DNA from 2 places in the Mesorhizobium sp. WSM4935 genome. Region 1 is predicted to be linked to the other one. Evidence: predicted binding sites of a transcription regulator. Region 1 holds the regulator's gene; the other holds the start of a gene.

Region 1 (8,039 bases):
CTTGTTTCAGACTCGGCGCGTGCGAAAATGCGCAAAAATCGGAAGTATGCATGCTTGGTATATTGAGAAGCGCGGCGGGCACTTGGGTCGCGAAGGCGTTGCTGTCCTTGCTGGTGGTGAGCTTCCTCGCCTGGGGCGCGACCACGCGCATGGTGGGTGGCGTGCTGGGCGGTCATCACGCGGTGATCACGGCCGGCGGCACCGAGGTCTCGATCAACGAGTACCGCCTCGCCTATGACCGCCAGCTCAGCCTTCTGTCGCAGCAATATGGCCAGCGCGTCACCCAGGAGCAGGCCAAGCTGCTCGGCGTCGACAACCAGGTGCTGGCGCAGCTCGTTTCGGGCGCCGTGCTCGACGAGCAGGCGCGCAAGCTAGGGCTCGGCCTTTCCAAGGACCGGCTGGCCGAGCTGACGCGCGAGGATCCCGCGTTCAAGGGCCCCAGCGGCCAGTTCGATCGCCGGACCTTCGAATATCTCCTGCGCCAGCTCGGCATGCGGCCTGAGGACTATCTCAAGAACCGTGCGCAGGTAGCCGTGCGCCAGCAGATCGTCGAGGCGATCTCCGACGGCCTGAAGGTGCCGCAGACCTTCCTGAAGGCGGTCTCGCTCTATCGCGGCGAGGATCGCACGATCGACTATCTCGTGCTGCCAAAGAGGCTGGTGCAGCCGATCGAGGCGCCGTCCGACAGCGCCATCAACGCCTATTTCGACGCCAACAAGAAGAACTATGCCGCGCCGGAATACCGCAAGTTCTCCTATATCCGGCTGGAGCCGCAGGATATCGCGGATCCGTCCGCGGTGACCGACAGCCAAGTCAGCGAGGACTACAACAAGAACATCGCGCGCTACACGACGCCCGAGATGCGCACCATCGAGCAGCTGGTGTTCAAGACGCCGGATGCGGCCAAGGCGGCCTACGATTCGCTGAAGGCAGGCGCCACTTTCGACAAGCTCGTCACCGCCGAAGGCAAGACGCCTGCCGACACGCTGCTGGGCACGCTGTCGAAGGACAAGATCGCCGACAAGGCGATCGCCGATGCCGCTTTCTCGCTCAATGCCAATGAGGTCAGCCCAGTCGTCCAGGGCGCCTTCGGTCCCGTGCTCTTGCGCGTCACCGAGATCAAGCCGCAGGTGGTGAAGCCGCTTTCGGAAGTGTCCGCCCAGATCCGCAAGGACCTGGCGCTCGGCGAAGCAAGCCGAATCCTGCTCGACGTCCATGACAGCTATGAGGACACCCGCGCCTCGGGCGCCTCGCTTGCCCAGGCCGCCGAGAAGCTGAAGCTCAAGGCTGTCACCATCGACGCCATCGACCGTACGGGCCAGCGGCCGGACGGCACGATTGTCAACGACCTGCCGGAATCGGCCACGCTGATCAAGTCGGTGTTCGCGGCCGAGCCCAACACCGAGAATGAGGGCCTGACCACCGCGGACAATGGCTTTGTCTTCTACGAGGTACAGTCGATCACGCCGGCGCGCGACCGCACGCTGGACGAAGTCCGCAAGAAGGTCGTGGCCGACTGGACGGAGGCCGAGACCGACAAGCGGCTCGACGCGAAAGCTAAGGAGCTGGAGAAGCGCCTCAAGGCCGGCACCACGCTCGACGTCATCGCCGGCGAGTTCAAGCTGGAGAAACAAACCAAGCGTGGCCTCAAGCGCGAAGCCGACGATGCCGATTTTGGCAAGGAGGGTGCTGCGGCGATGTTCGGCGTCGGAGAAGGCGGTACCGGTTTGATCCCCTCGCCCACCGGCGACGGCCAGATCCTGTTCAAGGTCGCCGAGGTCTTCGAGCCGGCAGGCGCCGACGGCAGCGCGGTGCCGGAAGACGCGCAGAAATCCTTCGGCGCCGGCATGTCCGACGACCTGCTCGACCAGCTGGTGGCGCAGCTGCAATCGCAATATGACGTTCGCATCGACCCGAACGCCGTTTCGCAAGCACAGACACGATGAGCGCGCTGAAGACACACATAGCCAAGGTTGCCACCGGCACCGCGCTTTCCTTCGAGGAAGCGCGCGAGGCGTTCGACATCATCATGTCGGGCGACGCGACGCCCGGCCAGATCGGTGGCTTCCTGATGGCGCTGCGCGTGCGCGGTGAGACCGTGAGCGAGATATCCGGCGCGGTGGCGACGATGCGCGCCAAGATGCTGCGTGTCGAGGCGCCGCACGGCGCCATCGACATCGTCGGCACCGGCGGCGACAATTCGCACTCGGTCAACATCTCGACGGCTTCGGCCTTCGTCATCGCCGCCGCCGGGGTGCCGGTCGCCAAGCATGGCAATCGCGGCCTGTCCTCGCTGACCGGCTCCGCCGATGTGCTGACGGCGCTGGGCGTCAAGATTGATATCTCGCCGGAGATGATCGGCCGCTGCATCCACGAAGCCGGCGTCGGCTTTATGTTCGCGCCGGCGCATCACCCGGCGATGAAGCATGTCGGGCCGACCCGCGTCGAGCTCGGCACCCGCACCATCTTCAATCTGCTCGGGCCGTTGTCGAACCCGGCCGGCGTCAGCCGCCAGATGGTGGGCGTCTTCCTGCCGGAGTGGATCATGCCGGTGGCCGAGACGCTGAAGGCGCTGGGCGCCGATCACGCCTGGGTCGTCCATGGCGACGGCTATGACGAGATCACCACGACGGGCGAAACCCAGGTGGCGGAGCTTGCCGGCGGCGAGATCCGCAGCTTCACCCTGACGCCGGAAGCCGTCGGGTTGAAGCGGCACAGCAAGGAAGAGCTGCGCGGCGGCGACGCGGCCTACAACGCCAAGGAATTGCGCGATATGCTGGGCGGAGCGGCCGGCGCCTACCGCGACACGGTGCTGATGAATGCCGGCGCCGGGCTGGTCGTGGCCGGCAAGGTGACGACTTTGGCCGACGGCATCGCGGCGGCGGCGCAAGCGATCGACAGCGGCCGCGCGCTCGGCGTGCTGGACAAGCTGGTCGAGATTTCGAACGGATAAGGCCTTGTCGGACATCCTGCGCAAGATCGAAGCCTACAAGCGCGAAGAGATCGCCGCGGCGAAGCTCGCCCTGCCGTTCGCCGAGATCAAGGCGAAAGCCAGGGACGCCGAGCCGCCGCGCGGCTTCCTCGCGGCACTGGAAGCCAAGCGCCGGGCCGGCGGTTTCGCGCTGATCGCCGAGATAAAGAAGGCCAGCCCTTCCAAGGGGCTGATCCGCGCCGATTTCGATCCACCGGCGCTCGCTAGGGCCTATCAGAAAGGTGGCGCAGCCTGTCTTTCGGTGCTGACCGATGCGCCGTCTTTCCAGGGCGCTCCGGAATTTCTGACCAATGCGCGCGAGGCGGTGTCTCTGCCCGCGTTGCGTAAGGATTTTCTGTTCGACCCTTATCAGGTCTACGAGGCCCGCGCCTGGGGCGCGGACGCCATCCTGATCATCATGGCAAGCGTTGACGATGCCCTGGCGAGCGAATTGGAAGCGACCGCGTTCGAACTCGGGATGGACGCGCTGATCGAGGTGCATGACGAGGCCGAAACGGAGCGCGCGCTAAAATTGTCGTCGCGGCTGATCGGAATCAACAACCGCAATTTGCGGACCTTCGAGACCAGGCTTGAGACGTCCGAGCGGGTGGCGCCGATGGTGCCGGGCGACTACCTGCTGGTCAGCGAAAGCGGCATCTTCACCCACGACGACTGCCTCAGGATGCAGAAGACCGGCATCGGCGCCTTCCTGGTCGGTGAGAGCCTGATGCGGCAGGCGGATGTGGCCGCGGCGACCGAGCTTCTGCTGACAGGCAAGGCGGCGGCTGAGGCCATCTGAGATGGCCCTCACCCACCTCGGCGCCAAGGGCGAAGCCAACATGGTCGATGTCGGCGACAAGGCCGAGACAACACGCACCGCGATCGCCGAAGGCTTTGTCTCGATGCAGCCGGAAACGCTGGAGATGATTCTCGCCAGCGACGCCAAGAAGGGCGATGTGCTGGGCACAGCGCGCATCGCCGGCATCATGGCGGCGAAGAGGACGCATGAGTTGATCCCGCTTTGCCATCCGCTGCTTCTCACCAAAGTGGCCGTCGAGATCGAGCCGGACCGCGCGCTGCCCGGCCTCAGGGTCACCGCGCTGGCCCGCGTCACCGGCAAGACCGGCGTGGAGATGGAGGCGCTGACCGCCGCTTCGGTCGCCTGCCTCACCATCTACGACATGGCCAAGGCGGCGGACCGTGGCATGGTGATTTCCGGTATCCGGCTGGTCGAGAAGACCGGCGGCAAGTCGGGCGCCTACAAGGTAGATGCCTGATGGCCCTTGTTCCAGTCGCCGAAGCGCTCGAACGCCTGCTCGACGGCGCAGCACCTTTGCCGGGCGAGAGCGTTCCGCTGGCGGACGCGGCCGGGCGGGTTCTCGCCGAACCGGTTGTGGCGCTGCGCACCCAGCCGCCCTTCAACGCCTCGGCGATGGACGGCTACGCCGTACGCTCCGCCGACGTTGCTTCGGTGCCGGCGCAACTGGAGGTCATAGGCATGGCGCCCGCCGGGCGCGGCTTTTCCGGGACTGTCGGCGAAGGCCAGGCGGTGCGCATCTTCACCGGCGCGCCGCTGCCCGAGGGTGCCGACACCATCGTTATCCAGGAAAACGTCCGCGATCTCGGCAACCGCCAGATCGAGGTGACGGAGCCGACGGCCGAAGCACGCAATGTGCGCCGCCGCGGGCTCGACTTCGTCCAGGGCGACGTGGTGCTCGAAAAGGGCCGCGTGCTCGACGCGGCGGCCCTTTCGCTTGCAGCCTCGGCCAACCATCCCGCCTTGAATGTCGTGCGCCGGCCGCTGGTCGCGATCATCGCCACCGGCGATGAACTGTTGCCGCCGGGCAGCGCGCTCGGCCCTGATCAGATCATTTCGTCCAACGCCTATGGCGTCGCCGCCGCCGCCCAGTCGGTCGGCGCGCGTGCGCTCGATCTCGGCATCGCCGCCGATCGCAAGGAAGCGATCGCGGCGCTGGTCCGGAAAGCAGTCGAGGCGAACGCCGATGTCATCGTCACGCTCGGCGGCGCCTCGGTCGGCGACCACGACCTGATCCATGACGTGCTGACCAGTGAAGGCATGCGGCTCGACTTCTGGAAGATCGCCATGCGCCCCGGCAAGCCGCTGATGTTCGGCCGCCTTGGCAATGTCCGCTGCATCGGCCTGCCCGGCAACCCGGTGGCCAGCATCGTCTGCTCGCAGCTCTTCCTGAAGCCGCTGCTTGCCAGGCTCGGTGGCCGCGACCACAGGCAGAACCTGCGAACGGCCCGGCTGGGCGCAGCGATGCAGGCCAACGACCTCAGGCAGGACTATGTGCGCGCCGTCATACGCGAGGACGCCGGCACGCTCGTCGCGACCCCGTTCGGCATCCAGGACTCCTCGATGCTCAGAACGCTCGCCGACGCCAACGGCCTGATCGTGCGCGAGCCCTTCGCGCCGGCAGCCGAGACCGGCGCCGAATGCAGCGTTCTGATGTTACGCTGAACAAATCGTCAACGAATTCACTAAACTTTAAACGGTTGCGGAACACAACTGGAACAGATAGTGTTTGTTCTGGGTTTGTTTTTCTGATTCTGGTTTCAGAACCCGTGGGGGCCGCCATGCTGACGCGCAAACAACATGAACTTCTGATGTTCATCCACGAAAGGCTGAAGGAAAGCGGGATTCCGCCGTCTTTCGACGAGATGAAGGAAGCGCTCGACCTCGCCTCCAAGTCCGGCATCCACCGGCTGATCACGGCGTTGGAGGAACGCGGTTTCATTCGCCGGCTGCCGAACCGGGCGCGCGCGCTGGAAGTGCTGCGCCTGCCCGACTCGATCGCACCCGGCCTCAATGCGGCGAAGAAGTTTTCGCCAAGCGTCATCCAGGGCAGCTTGGGTCAGAACAATCTCAGCCGTCAGGTCAAGCCGGCTGCGCCATCGCGCGCCCCGACGCCAAGCAACGACGACGATGCCGGCTCGGCCGTATCCATTCCGGTGATGGGTCGCATCGCCGCCGGTGTGCCGATCGACGCCATCCAGCACCAGACGCATTCGATCACGGTGCCGCCGGACATGATCGCCGGCGGCGAGCATTATGCGCTGGAGGTCAAAGGCGACTCGATGATCGAGGCCGGCATCTTCGACGGCGACACCGTGATCATCCGCAACGCCAACACGGCAAGCCCGGGCGAGATCGTGGTGGCGCTGGTCGATGATGAGGAAGCGACGCTCAAGCGCTTCCGCCGCAAGGGTGCCTCGATCGCGCTGGAAGCTGCCAACCCGGCCTACGAGACCCGCATCTTCGGACCGGATCGGGTGAAGGTGCAGGGCAAGCTCGTCGGGTTGATCCGCCGCTACTGATCCGGTTGCGAAGGTTTCGCATCCGTCCGCTCAGGCTTTTGATAAGGCGGCAGTCCTCTCGCCTCGCGGGTATACTTGCGCTGTTCGTGCCAAGGCCGGTACGGCTGCTCGACAGCATATTGGATGGCCGGTCGCGCGGTTGCCGATTGGGGATCGAAGAAGACGGCGGCGCTGCCGTCGCGCGCCAACTGCCGCTTGGTGACGACGAGCACGCGCGGATCGCGGCAGGGGTTGTAGGCGGTGGCGTCGTTGATGACGACGAGGTCGGCAAAGCCGCAGGCCGGCCGGGCGCTGTCGCGGGTTTCGGCGAGTGCGACGATGGCGCCGGACGGATGCCGGCCGATGCAAAGATCACCCGTGCAGTAGAAGGGCGAGCCGGGCGGCAGATCGACGGGATCGACGATGTTCAGCGCATCTTTGGCGAACGTCTCCGGCGGCACGATTTCCTCGGCTTTCAGCGCCCGTTTCCAATTGTCGGTGGTGAACTCGTTGGCGCGTGCACGATTGACGGCAAGCTCGCCACCGCCGATCGGCATCGCCACCAGATGCGCGTCCTCCGAAATGAGCACGTCCGGCGTGCGGACATGCGGAATGGCCAGCAGCGCGGCAAGCGCGAAGGGAACGGCGGCAAGCCTCAGCCAGGTGGTGGCCATTGTCGCAATGACCAGCGCGATCGTCGCCAGCAGCACCGACTGGATCGAGATCAGCCCGACGGCGTCGACCGGTGAGCGTTCGGAGATCCATGCCGAAATGGCGATCATCGCCGTCAGTCCCTTGCCCATCACAAAGAGGAACGGGCCGTCGAAACCGAAGGGCATGGCCAGCGCGCTCAACACGGCAAACGGCATGACGATCAGTGACACGATCGGCATGACCGCCAGATTGGCGAGCAGACTGAGCGGCGACACGCGCTGGAAATGCCAGATCGCAAACAGCAATGTCGCGCTGCCCGCGATGAGCGACGTCACGGCGGCGCCGCCTACGCCAACCGCCAGTTTTCGCGACAGGAACCCGAGGAACGAACGCTTTGCCGGCGGCGCGATCGTTTTGCCGGCGCGATAGTCGGCAAAGCCGGCATAAGCGCCGACCAGGGCGGCGGTGGCGGCGAAGGACATCTGGAAGCTCGGGCCGACCACTTCGTGCGGCGAGACAAGGATCACGGCGATAGCCGAGATCGCCAGGTTGCGCATGGTGAGCGCCGCACGGTCGAAGAGCACGGCGGCAAGCATCACGGCGAGCATGATGAAGCTTCGCTCGGCCGCCACCACGATGCCCGAGATGACGAGGTAAGCGGCGATCGAGATGAGCGCGATTCCGGCGGCATATTTCTTCACCGGCCGGCGCGAAGAGAAATCCGGAAGCAGCGCGAAGGCGCCGCGCAAAAGGACCATGATCGTGCCGGCGACTAGCGCCATGTGCAGACCGGAGATCGAGATGATGTGGTAGATGCCGGTGCGCCGCATCGACTCGTTGATCGCTTCCGGAATGCCGGCGCGCACGCCGACGATCAGCGCCGCCGCGATCTCGCCCTCGGACCCGCCTATGCTGCTCCTGATGTGATCGGCGATCCCTTCGCGCGCGTTTTCGACTGCCGAGGCGACGCGCGCGCCGAAAGGCGCCTCCACCGGCGCAACCAGCTTCGGGTCGCCCAGGAAAAAGCCGCTGCCGCCGATGCCGGCAAAATAGCTGTCGAAGGAAAAGTCGTAGCTGTCCGGCCGAACTGGGCCCG
Region 2 (8,039 bases), on a different contig from region 1:
GGTGCTGGACAAGCGCGTCGCGGACACCTCGATCGACGAAGTCCACTCCGTTTTGTGAGGAGGAGCCGATGACGATGCTCGCTGGTCGCAAAGTGCTGCTGACGGGTGGCCTAGGCTCGCTTGGCCGGGCTCAGGCTGTGACGCTGGCGCGGGCCGGAGCGCGCGTTCTGGTGCTTGACCGTCCCGATGCCGCGAATGCGGTGGAGATCGTCGCCGGGCTGGCCGGTCAGGCCGGCGGCGATATCGCCTTCGTCGGCTGCGATCTCAACCATCTGGCCGCGGCGGAAGCCGCGGTTGCCGAGCTGGCGGCGAAGCAAGGCGGCATCGACATCCTGATCAACAACGCGGCGCTGATCATCAACCGGCCGTTCGAGGAATTCTCGCTCGCCGAGTATGAGGACCAGATCCGGGTCAACTCCTCGGCCGCCTTCGCGCTGGCGCGGGCTTGCGCGCCTGGCATGAAGGCCAAGGGCTACGGCAAGATCGTCAATTTCTGCTCGATCACGCTCAACGGCCGCTGGGATGGCTACGTGCCCTATGTCGCGTCGAAAGGCGCCATGCTTGGCCTCACCAAATCGCTGGCGCGCGAGCTGGGCCCGCATGGCATCAGGGTGAACGCCGTGTCGCCGGGCGCGGTGGTCTCGGAGGCGGAGGAGCGCGTCTTCGGCGACCGGTTGAAGGAATACAATGACTGGATCCTCGCGAACCAGAGCCTGAAGAAACGCATCGAGCCGGACAATGTCGCCGATCTCGTGCTGTTCCTCGTCTCGCCTGCCTCCGACATGATCAGCGGCCAGAACATCGCCGTCGACGGCGGCTGGTGAGAGATGGCCGGCGTGATCGAGCTGAATGACGGGCAGGCGAGGCTGGTCGTGGCGCCTGAAACGGGCGCGGCGATCGCCCGCTATGACGCGCTCGCCGCCGGCGCCGCGCCGGTTCCGCTCCTGAAGCCGGGGGATGGCGGTGGCGCTTCAGGCTGCCAGCTCCTTGTGCCGTGGTCGAACCGCATCTCCGGCGGCGGCTTCACTTTCGACGACCGCTTCCATGCCGTCGCGCCGAATGTGCCCGGCGAAGCCTTTCCGATCCATGGCGACGGTTTTCAGAAGCCTTGGCGGCTTGCCCGCCGCACCGACACCGAGGCGGAGCTCCTGCTCGACGAGGGCGCTATCGGGCCTTACCGTTATGCGGCCACCGTGACTTATGCGCTGCGCGAGGGCGCGCTGGAGGCGCGCCTCAGTGTCGAGAACCGCGCCGGCCTGCGCCTGCCATACGGTCTCGGTTTCCATCCCTGGTTTCCGCGCGGCGAGACAACCACGCTGCAGGCGAAGGCGAGGCGTGTCTGGCTGGAGGACGAGCGGCATCTCCCCGTCGGCGTCGTGCCGGTGAGTGAGCGCCCGACCTGGGATTTCGCGCAAGCCACGCCGCTGCCGCCGGCTTGGGTGAACAACGCCTTCGAGGGCTGGGACGGGCGCGCCACCATCGCCCAGCCGGAGCAGGGCGTCGCGGTCACGCTCGCCGCCTCGCCGGAGCTCGACGTCTACGTCCTTTATTCGCCGTCGCCGGATGCCGGCTTCTTCTGCTTCGAGCCGGTCTCGCATACCGTCGATGCGCATCACGGCGAGGGGCTGACGGTGCTCGGGCACGGGGAGACGATGAGCGCGGCGATGGGGCTGGAGTGGGCGGAAACCAATTGAGGGCGCTCCGACCTCACAGCTCCTTCTCCGCCAGTTTCCTGAACCCGTCCGGCACCGAGCGCGTGCCTTCCAGCGCCACCGTGCCATAGCCAACCGCCTCCCTGCCGAAGCGCTGGCGGATTTTGTCGATGGCGCGGTCGGCGCCGAAGCGGGCGAGACCCTTGCGGCTGCCGGGCTTCAGCTTCTCGTCCGCCAGGCCGAGCGGCAGTTCGAGCTGCAGTTCGGCTCCTTCCTCCAGATGCGAGACGGAGATCGCCAGCAGCGAGATGTCCCTCTCGCCCGGATGGGCGGCGAGCACGCCCCGAACCAGCTCCTCGGCGATCTCGGCGAGCATTGCCGTCGCCTGGATCGGTTGCTCCAGCGTGACGGAGCGGGTGACCGCGCGCATGTCGGCGAAGCGCACGCGCACCGTGACCGTGCGGCCGGGCCGGTCCTTGGCGCGCAACCGGCTGGCGACGCGGTCGGCCAGATGTAGGAGCGTCGGCACGAAGACGCGCGGCAGCGCGGGCTTGCGGCCAAGCGCCGACTGCGCGCCGGCGGAATGCGCTCGCCGATGCCTCTCGAGCTTCCGCGGGTCGCGGTTCCAGGCAAGGGCGGCGAGCTTCTGGCCGGCGGCATGGCCGATCAGCCGCTCCAGCGCGCCGCTATGGGTGCGCGCCAGTTGCCCGATCGTCTCGATGCCGATCTCGGCGAGCCTTGCCCTGGTCGCCGGGCCGACGCCCCACATCAGCGTGACGGGCAGGTCGTGCAGGAAGGCGAGCTCGCCGCCGGGCTCGACCATCACCAGCCCGTCGGGCTTCGCCACCTGCGAGGCGATCTTGGCGAGATGCTTCGTCCGCGCCACGCCGATCGAGATCGGCAGGCCGAGCTCTGCCTTCACCCGCTCGCGGATTTTTCGCGCGATCTCTTGCGGCGGCCCGAACAGATGCGTGCAGCCGGCGACGTCGGCGAAAGCCTCGTCGATCGAGATGCGCTCGACCAGCGGCGTGAAGTCGTCAAGCACCTTGATCGCCGCGTCGCCGAGCCGCTGGTATTCGCTGAAGCGTCCGCCCACGAAGATCAACTGTGGGCAGAGCTCGCGCGCCTTGCGGCCGGGCATGCCGCCGCGTACGCCGAAGACCTTGGCCTCATAGGAGGCCGCCAGCACCACGCCGCCGCCGACGGCGATCGGCTTGCCGCGCAGCGAAGGATCGAGCAACTGCTCGACCGACGCATAGAAGGCGTCGAGATCGGCATGCAGGATGGTGGGGGCAACTGAAGCGGCGTTCGTCCCGAGCATCCCGCGCTCCTGTCTGCGGCCCGCCGCCCTGCCGCGTTGCAGCATTAGATTTCTCTGTTGGAACAGGGCGGATTTCAGGAACAGACAGAGAACAAAAGAAGTCTCGTGTCAAGCACACGTAAGGCCGTTTCGTTTGTCTACGGGCAAACGAATGAGGTGCTTCATTCGAATGAATGAAACGGCGTTTGCACCTGCGAAAGGGATCGGAGCGACGGCTCGCCCCGATCCCACGGCATCGCCTGCCTTAGCGGCCGGTCTATGAGTCGTCCTACGCCGGCTTGGCATATTGTTCGGCACTGAAGACCTCGATGCATTGGAACGGCTGGTTGCCTTCGACCCAGGCGTCGTGGCCGGGCGGGATGGTGTAGGAAGAGCCGGCCTCGAAGGTCTTTTGCGTGCCGTCGGTCAGCCGCACCGTGATCGAGCCGGACACGACATAGCCGACATGCGAGACCTGGCAAGTGTCGGTCTTGACCACCGGCTTCACGCATTCCGACCATTTCCAGCCCGGCTGCATGTTCATCCGCGCGAGCGTGTAGCCCGGCAGCCGGACGATCTCGACACGCGTCTTGGCGGGCGCGCGGACCTCGTCTGGATTGTTGTGCGATTTGGATTCGAGCTTCGTCACATTCACAGCAGTTTCAGCCACGGCATCCTCCCATGTGTGAAGCGGCGCCTGACGTTGCGATCGTCGGCGACCGCTGTCTCATACATACGCCTTGTTATGAGGGTTCGCTAATATAATTGGAGGCACGCTCGGCCCTGAAGATTTTGGCGCTTCTTGTCGAAAGTTATTGCGGACCTGATCGCCGGGTGCTTTCCTGTTTTCGCGCTGGCACGGCGGTGGTTGAGGGACCCATCCGTTCTCGCCCGACAGGGAGAATTCGATGCGACCCTCGGCAACGATCAAGGCGATACCGTCGCGGCTTTTCGCAATCCCCATCAGCATGACGCCCACCTGCTCCAGCGCTGGCCGAACGCCGCGCCGGCGCGACATAGCGGGCGAGGGGACAAACTTTTGGGCGGGGATAATCAACACCACCAGGAGGAAACCGATGCTTGATCCAGCCGTGAAAGGCTATTCGCGCCCGCCGGTCATTGCCGCCCGTCGCGGCCCGCCGGCGCTTCGCCAATGCTGCGACAGCTATGTCTGTCCGGTCTGCAGCCAGGTCGTCGAACTGAAGGATTATCGCCAGGTGCTATGGCACCAGCAGCCCGGCCATCAGCAGATGGACGTCGAGGACTGAGTATCGGGCTCAATCGCTCGGACATACGGCGCGACTAGATGCTCGGTGTGAGATCTACCGTTCAGGAAACGGCCTGCGGTTCCCAAGAACACGCGGACCGAGAGTGAAGCAGCGAAAACCAACGCTTCGCCGGGCACTCGGCTGCATGCATATCAACGGTCTGGAACCATCTTCAGACTGAAGTCTCACCCATCGAACGCAGAGGCCCGAGACATCGATTTGTAAGAAACAAGAGGACATCAATTTCATTTGGTAGCAAGCCGCCGGACAAAGTCCCTTCATCGGCGGTTGACCACGGAGTGCCTGCCACTTCCTGCGATATGGCAGGCACTCCTTCCCTCGTGAACCCGGCAACATGATCGCGAACCTGTTTGCCGCGCTGCTTCTGGCGGTATTGATCGGCGGCGTCTTCCTCCTCTTCGGCAGGTCGCTCTGGCCACAACGCGATGCCGAGATGGTGATCCTCCTTCCGATCGACGCGACCGCGACAGGCTCGGTGCGCAGGGCCTGTCGAGCCGTGCCTGCCGGCCCGCTTCGATCTCAAGCTCGCGCCCGTCAGGTCACCCGATGAAGGCGGGCGGGGGAACCAGTCCGCGGCTCATGCCGTTGATTGAGCGAAGGGATGGCGCTGGCGGAGGCCGCCATGGGCAATTTTGAACTCATCGATCTTTTGTGCGTCATCGATGCATGCGCGAGCGACCCTTTGGCCGGGCGTGTCGTGCCGATGTCGAAGGCGGTCGAGGAATTGCGCGTGCTGACCGGCGATTTCGTCTCGTCGGATGAGGACGCGACCAACGCCTTGACACAGGTCGCGCTCGAGCGCGGCTGCGCGGTGCTCTTCGACGAGCAGGCGGGCGCGGATATCGTGGACCAGGCGTAATCTCCTGCAGACGGGAGACTGGCGCTCATTTCGCCAGGGTGATCATCCGGCCCGCATAGGCCGCCCGGCCTCCGAGTTCGGCCGTGCAATCCGACTTTACGGCCGAGTTCCCTATCATCGCTACAGTATCGCCGACCAGCCGCAGGCAACTGCCCTGGGCTGTCATATCCGAATTTCCGGTATAGGTGATGGCGGCGTCCGGAGCATAGATGAAGCCGCTCACCACCGAGCCGGATCCGCCGTTGAGCAACAGGGGCTGAGTATTGCCATGCGCCTGGAAGATGGTGATGCCGGCGTAAGGACCGCTCGTCGGCGGCGAGAGGTTCACTTGCTCGTTGGCGTTGATGGTGAGCTGCGAGTTCTCCATCAGGAAGATCGTCACGCCCTGGCCGCTCAGGCTGCCGTTGCCGCCCGGCTTTATGGTGACGTTGCGCATGATGTAGGTGCCAGGATTGAGGGTGACCTTTCCCGACAAGGTCTTGTCGCAATAGGTGCCCGGCGAGAGGGTCACCGTTTTGCCATTGGGCACCGGCAGGCAGAGCGTGTAGGCAGGCGGAACGACATCGGCCAGCGGATCGAACGAGGCATACTGCTTCTCTTGCGGCGCGCCGCAGGAAAGCGTGGCGTTGGGCGGCGTCAGCCCCTGCGTGCCGCCGACCGTCGAGACGCAGCCGGCGCTGAGGATCGCCGAACCTCCGCGGCTAACGGCGTCGGGCGCGTCCGAATTGGCCGCTATCACGCAGCCGTTCATCGTCACATCGGTCGAGCCCTGCAGGTTGACCGCGCCGTCGGCGTGCTGATCGAGCGCGAGCACGCAGGCTTGCGCGCCGGGTTTGAGCTTGACCGAGGCGGTGCGTGTCGCCTGCCAGGCCGGCATGCCACTGACGAAGGCCGGCCGGCTGATGCTCGACGACAGCGAGATGAAATAGGCGCCCGGACCGCCGCTTGCGCTGGCCTGGAAGGCGGCGAGGCTGCCCGACAGCTCCTGTGCGTCGGCTGCGCTCATATTGGCGGCGAAGAAGGTCTGGCCGAGCTGCTGCACGTCGCTCGCCGACATGCTCGCCTGATATTTCGTGCCGATCGCAAGGCCAGCCGCGTCCAGCGAGTTCTGCAACTGCGCGGCGTCGTCGCTCGTGCCTATCAGGTCGATGGATGCCGCGACGCCAAGCATAAGCGGCACCATGGCGACTGCGGCCGCGATCGCGAAGTTGCCGCGTCTCGATGCCAAAAAACGTCCCAACATGAGTCATCCTCGCCGATACGCGGTATGTGATATGCGCGCCGTCTCAACGAGCGATTTGCAAAAAAGATAAAATGCAGAAAATGCTAAAACATTAGCTTCTACAGATGGTTACGCCTTAAGTCCGATATGTGTTGGGCCTTAGGTCTGAGTCCGTGCGGCGCAAGGTAGGAACAAGGGAGCGCTGGAGGCCCACCGGCGCAAATCGAGCGAAATAATTAGGCATTCGTTCACATCGCAATGGTGACGTGGCGGCTGGGATAGCTTGGGTGCGCTCGGCCATGGCCTCTTCGGGTCGTTTCTTCAGACATCTTTTTTCTCGAATTTCTTTTCGACGCTTTTGCGAAGGCATGGGCGGCAATGTCGCGACCATATTCGCGCTCACCCTGCCGGTCGTCGTCGGCGGCGCGGGGCTCGGCGTCGAAACCTCCTATTGGTACTATTCGAGCCTGAAGCTGCAGGCGATCGCCGACGCGGCAGCTTATGCTGGGGCGTTGGAAAAGGTCCAGGGGTCCGACACCGCGGCGATCACGGCGGCTGCCACGTCATCGGCCGCCTCGAACGGGCTGGGCGGGGGCACCATCGTCGTCAACACGCCGCCCACTTCGGGGCCGAACACGGCCAAGAAGGCAGTGGAGGTCATCCTTAACCAGAATCTCGACCGGATGTTCACCTCCATCTTCACGCAGACAAAGGTGCCGGAGCGGGCGAGGGCGGTGGCCGTGATCACCGACGCTTCGAAGGCCTGCAACCTGGCGCTCAGTCAGTCGGCCTCGCAGGCAGTGCTCTATTCCGGCAGCACTAGCGTCAAGCTGACCGGCTGCGTCATCATGTCGAACTCTATTGCGAACGACGCCATCAAAGTGCAGGGCGCGGCGGGACTTCAGGCGGATTGCCTAATTTCGGCCGGCGGCATGGTGCTGAACAACCCGGTGACTACGGTATGCAAGGCCCCGATCACTCAGGCCCTGCCGGCGGCCGATCCGTTCGCCAGTCTGCCGGCGCCCGCGAGTAGCGGCTCCTGCCAGAACGTCAACAGTGGTAAGTCGACGCAAACAATCCAGCCCGGAACCTACTGCAATGGCATGAACCTCAACGGCAATGTCACGCTTTCTCCCGGCGTCTATGTCGTCCAGGGCAATTTGAAAATCAACGCGGGCGCGGTTGTCCAGGGCGACGGGGTAACCATCTACATGGCCGGCAGCAACACCGTCAGCATGAACGGCAACGCCACCGTGACACTGAGCGCGCCGACCTCGGGAACCTATTCGGGTGTGCTGTTCTACGGCGACAGGACGGGAACCGCGGCGCAGAGCACCTTCAACGGGACCGCGACCTCGCTTTTGACCGGTGCCATCTATTTTCCCAAGCAGCAGGTCAATTATCTTGGCAACTTCTCGGGTCAGAACGGCTGCACCCAGGTCGTTGCCGACACCATCCAATGGTCAGGCAATTCGACCATCAATCAGGACTGCTCGAGCCTTGGGATGAAGGACATTCCGGCGGCACAGTCGGTCGCGGTCGTCGAGTGAAACCTGTGGCCAGGCAACTCCTTACGGCCGTTCGCGACAAGACGGGCATAGCCGCGGTGGAGTTAGCGCTGGTCCTACCGGTCCTATGTGCAGTGTTGCTCGGAATCATAGACGGCTGGTCCTATGTCGCCAGTTCGCTATCGATGCGCGCCGGCGTGAAGACGGCA

Evidence for each region. The regulator LexA, encoded in region 1, represses DNA repair genes until DNA is damaged. The targets are predictions, from matches to a motif close to TGTTCNNNNTGTGTTCNG.
Region 2: the regulator LexA is predicted to act here: its motif matches at 3,050-3,067, upstream of dinB (DNA polymerase IV).

Annotation. Positions count from the first base shown of each region.
Region 1 covers NZ_JARTVR010000003.1:382,158-390,196, forward strand. Annotated here, with positions in the region: gene P9273_RS09870 (peptidylprolyl isomerase) at 51-1,946, shown strand; gene trpD (anthranilate phosphoribosyltransferase) at 1,943-2,953, shown strand; gene trpC (indole-3-glycerol phosphate synthase TrpC) at 2,958-3,770, shown strand; gene moaC (cyclic pyranopterin monophosphate synthase MoaC) at 3,772-4,248, shown strand; gene P9273_RS09890 (molybdopterin molybdotransferase MoeA) at 4,248-5,453, shown strand; gene lexA (transcriptional repressor LexA) at 5,570-6,310, shown strand; gene P9273_RS09900 (ComEC/Rec2 family competence protein) at 6,304-8,039, opposite strand, start outside.
Region 2 covers NZ_JARTVR010000007.1:144,946-152,984, forward strand. Annotated here, with positions in the region: gene P9273_RS18180 (ATP-binding cassette domain-containing protein) at 1-58, shown strand, start outside; gene P9273_RS18185 (SDR family oxidoreductase) at 69-824, shown strand; gene P9273_RS18190 (aldose 1-epimerase) at 828-1,694, shown strand; gene dinB (DNA polymerase IV) at 1,708-2,973, opposite strand; gene P9273_RS18200 (cupin domain-containing protein) at 3,242-3,622, opposite strand; gene P9273_RS18205 (hypothetical protein) at 4,029-4,220, shown strand; gene P9273_RS18210 (hypothetical protein) at 4,576-4,791, shown strand; gene P9273_RS18215 (hypothetical protein) at 4,864-5,100, shown strand; gene P9273_RS18220 (TadE/TadG family type IV pilus assembly protein) at 5,126-6,343, opposite strand; gene P9273_RS18225 (pilus assembly protein TadG-related protein) at 6,691-7,872, shown strand; gene P9273_RS18230 (TadE/TadG family type IV pilus assembly protein) at 7,878-8,039, shown strand, end outside.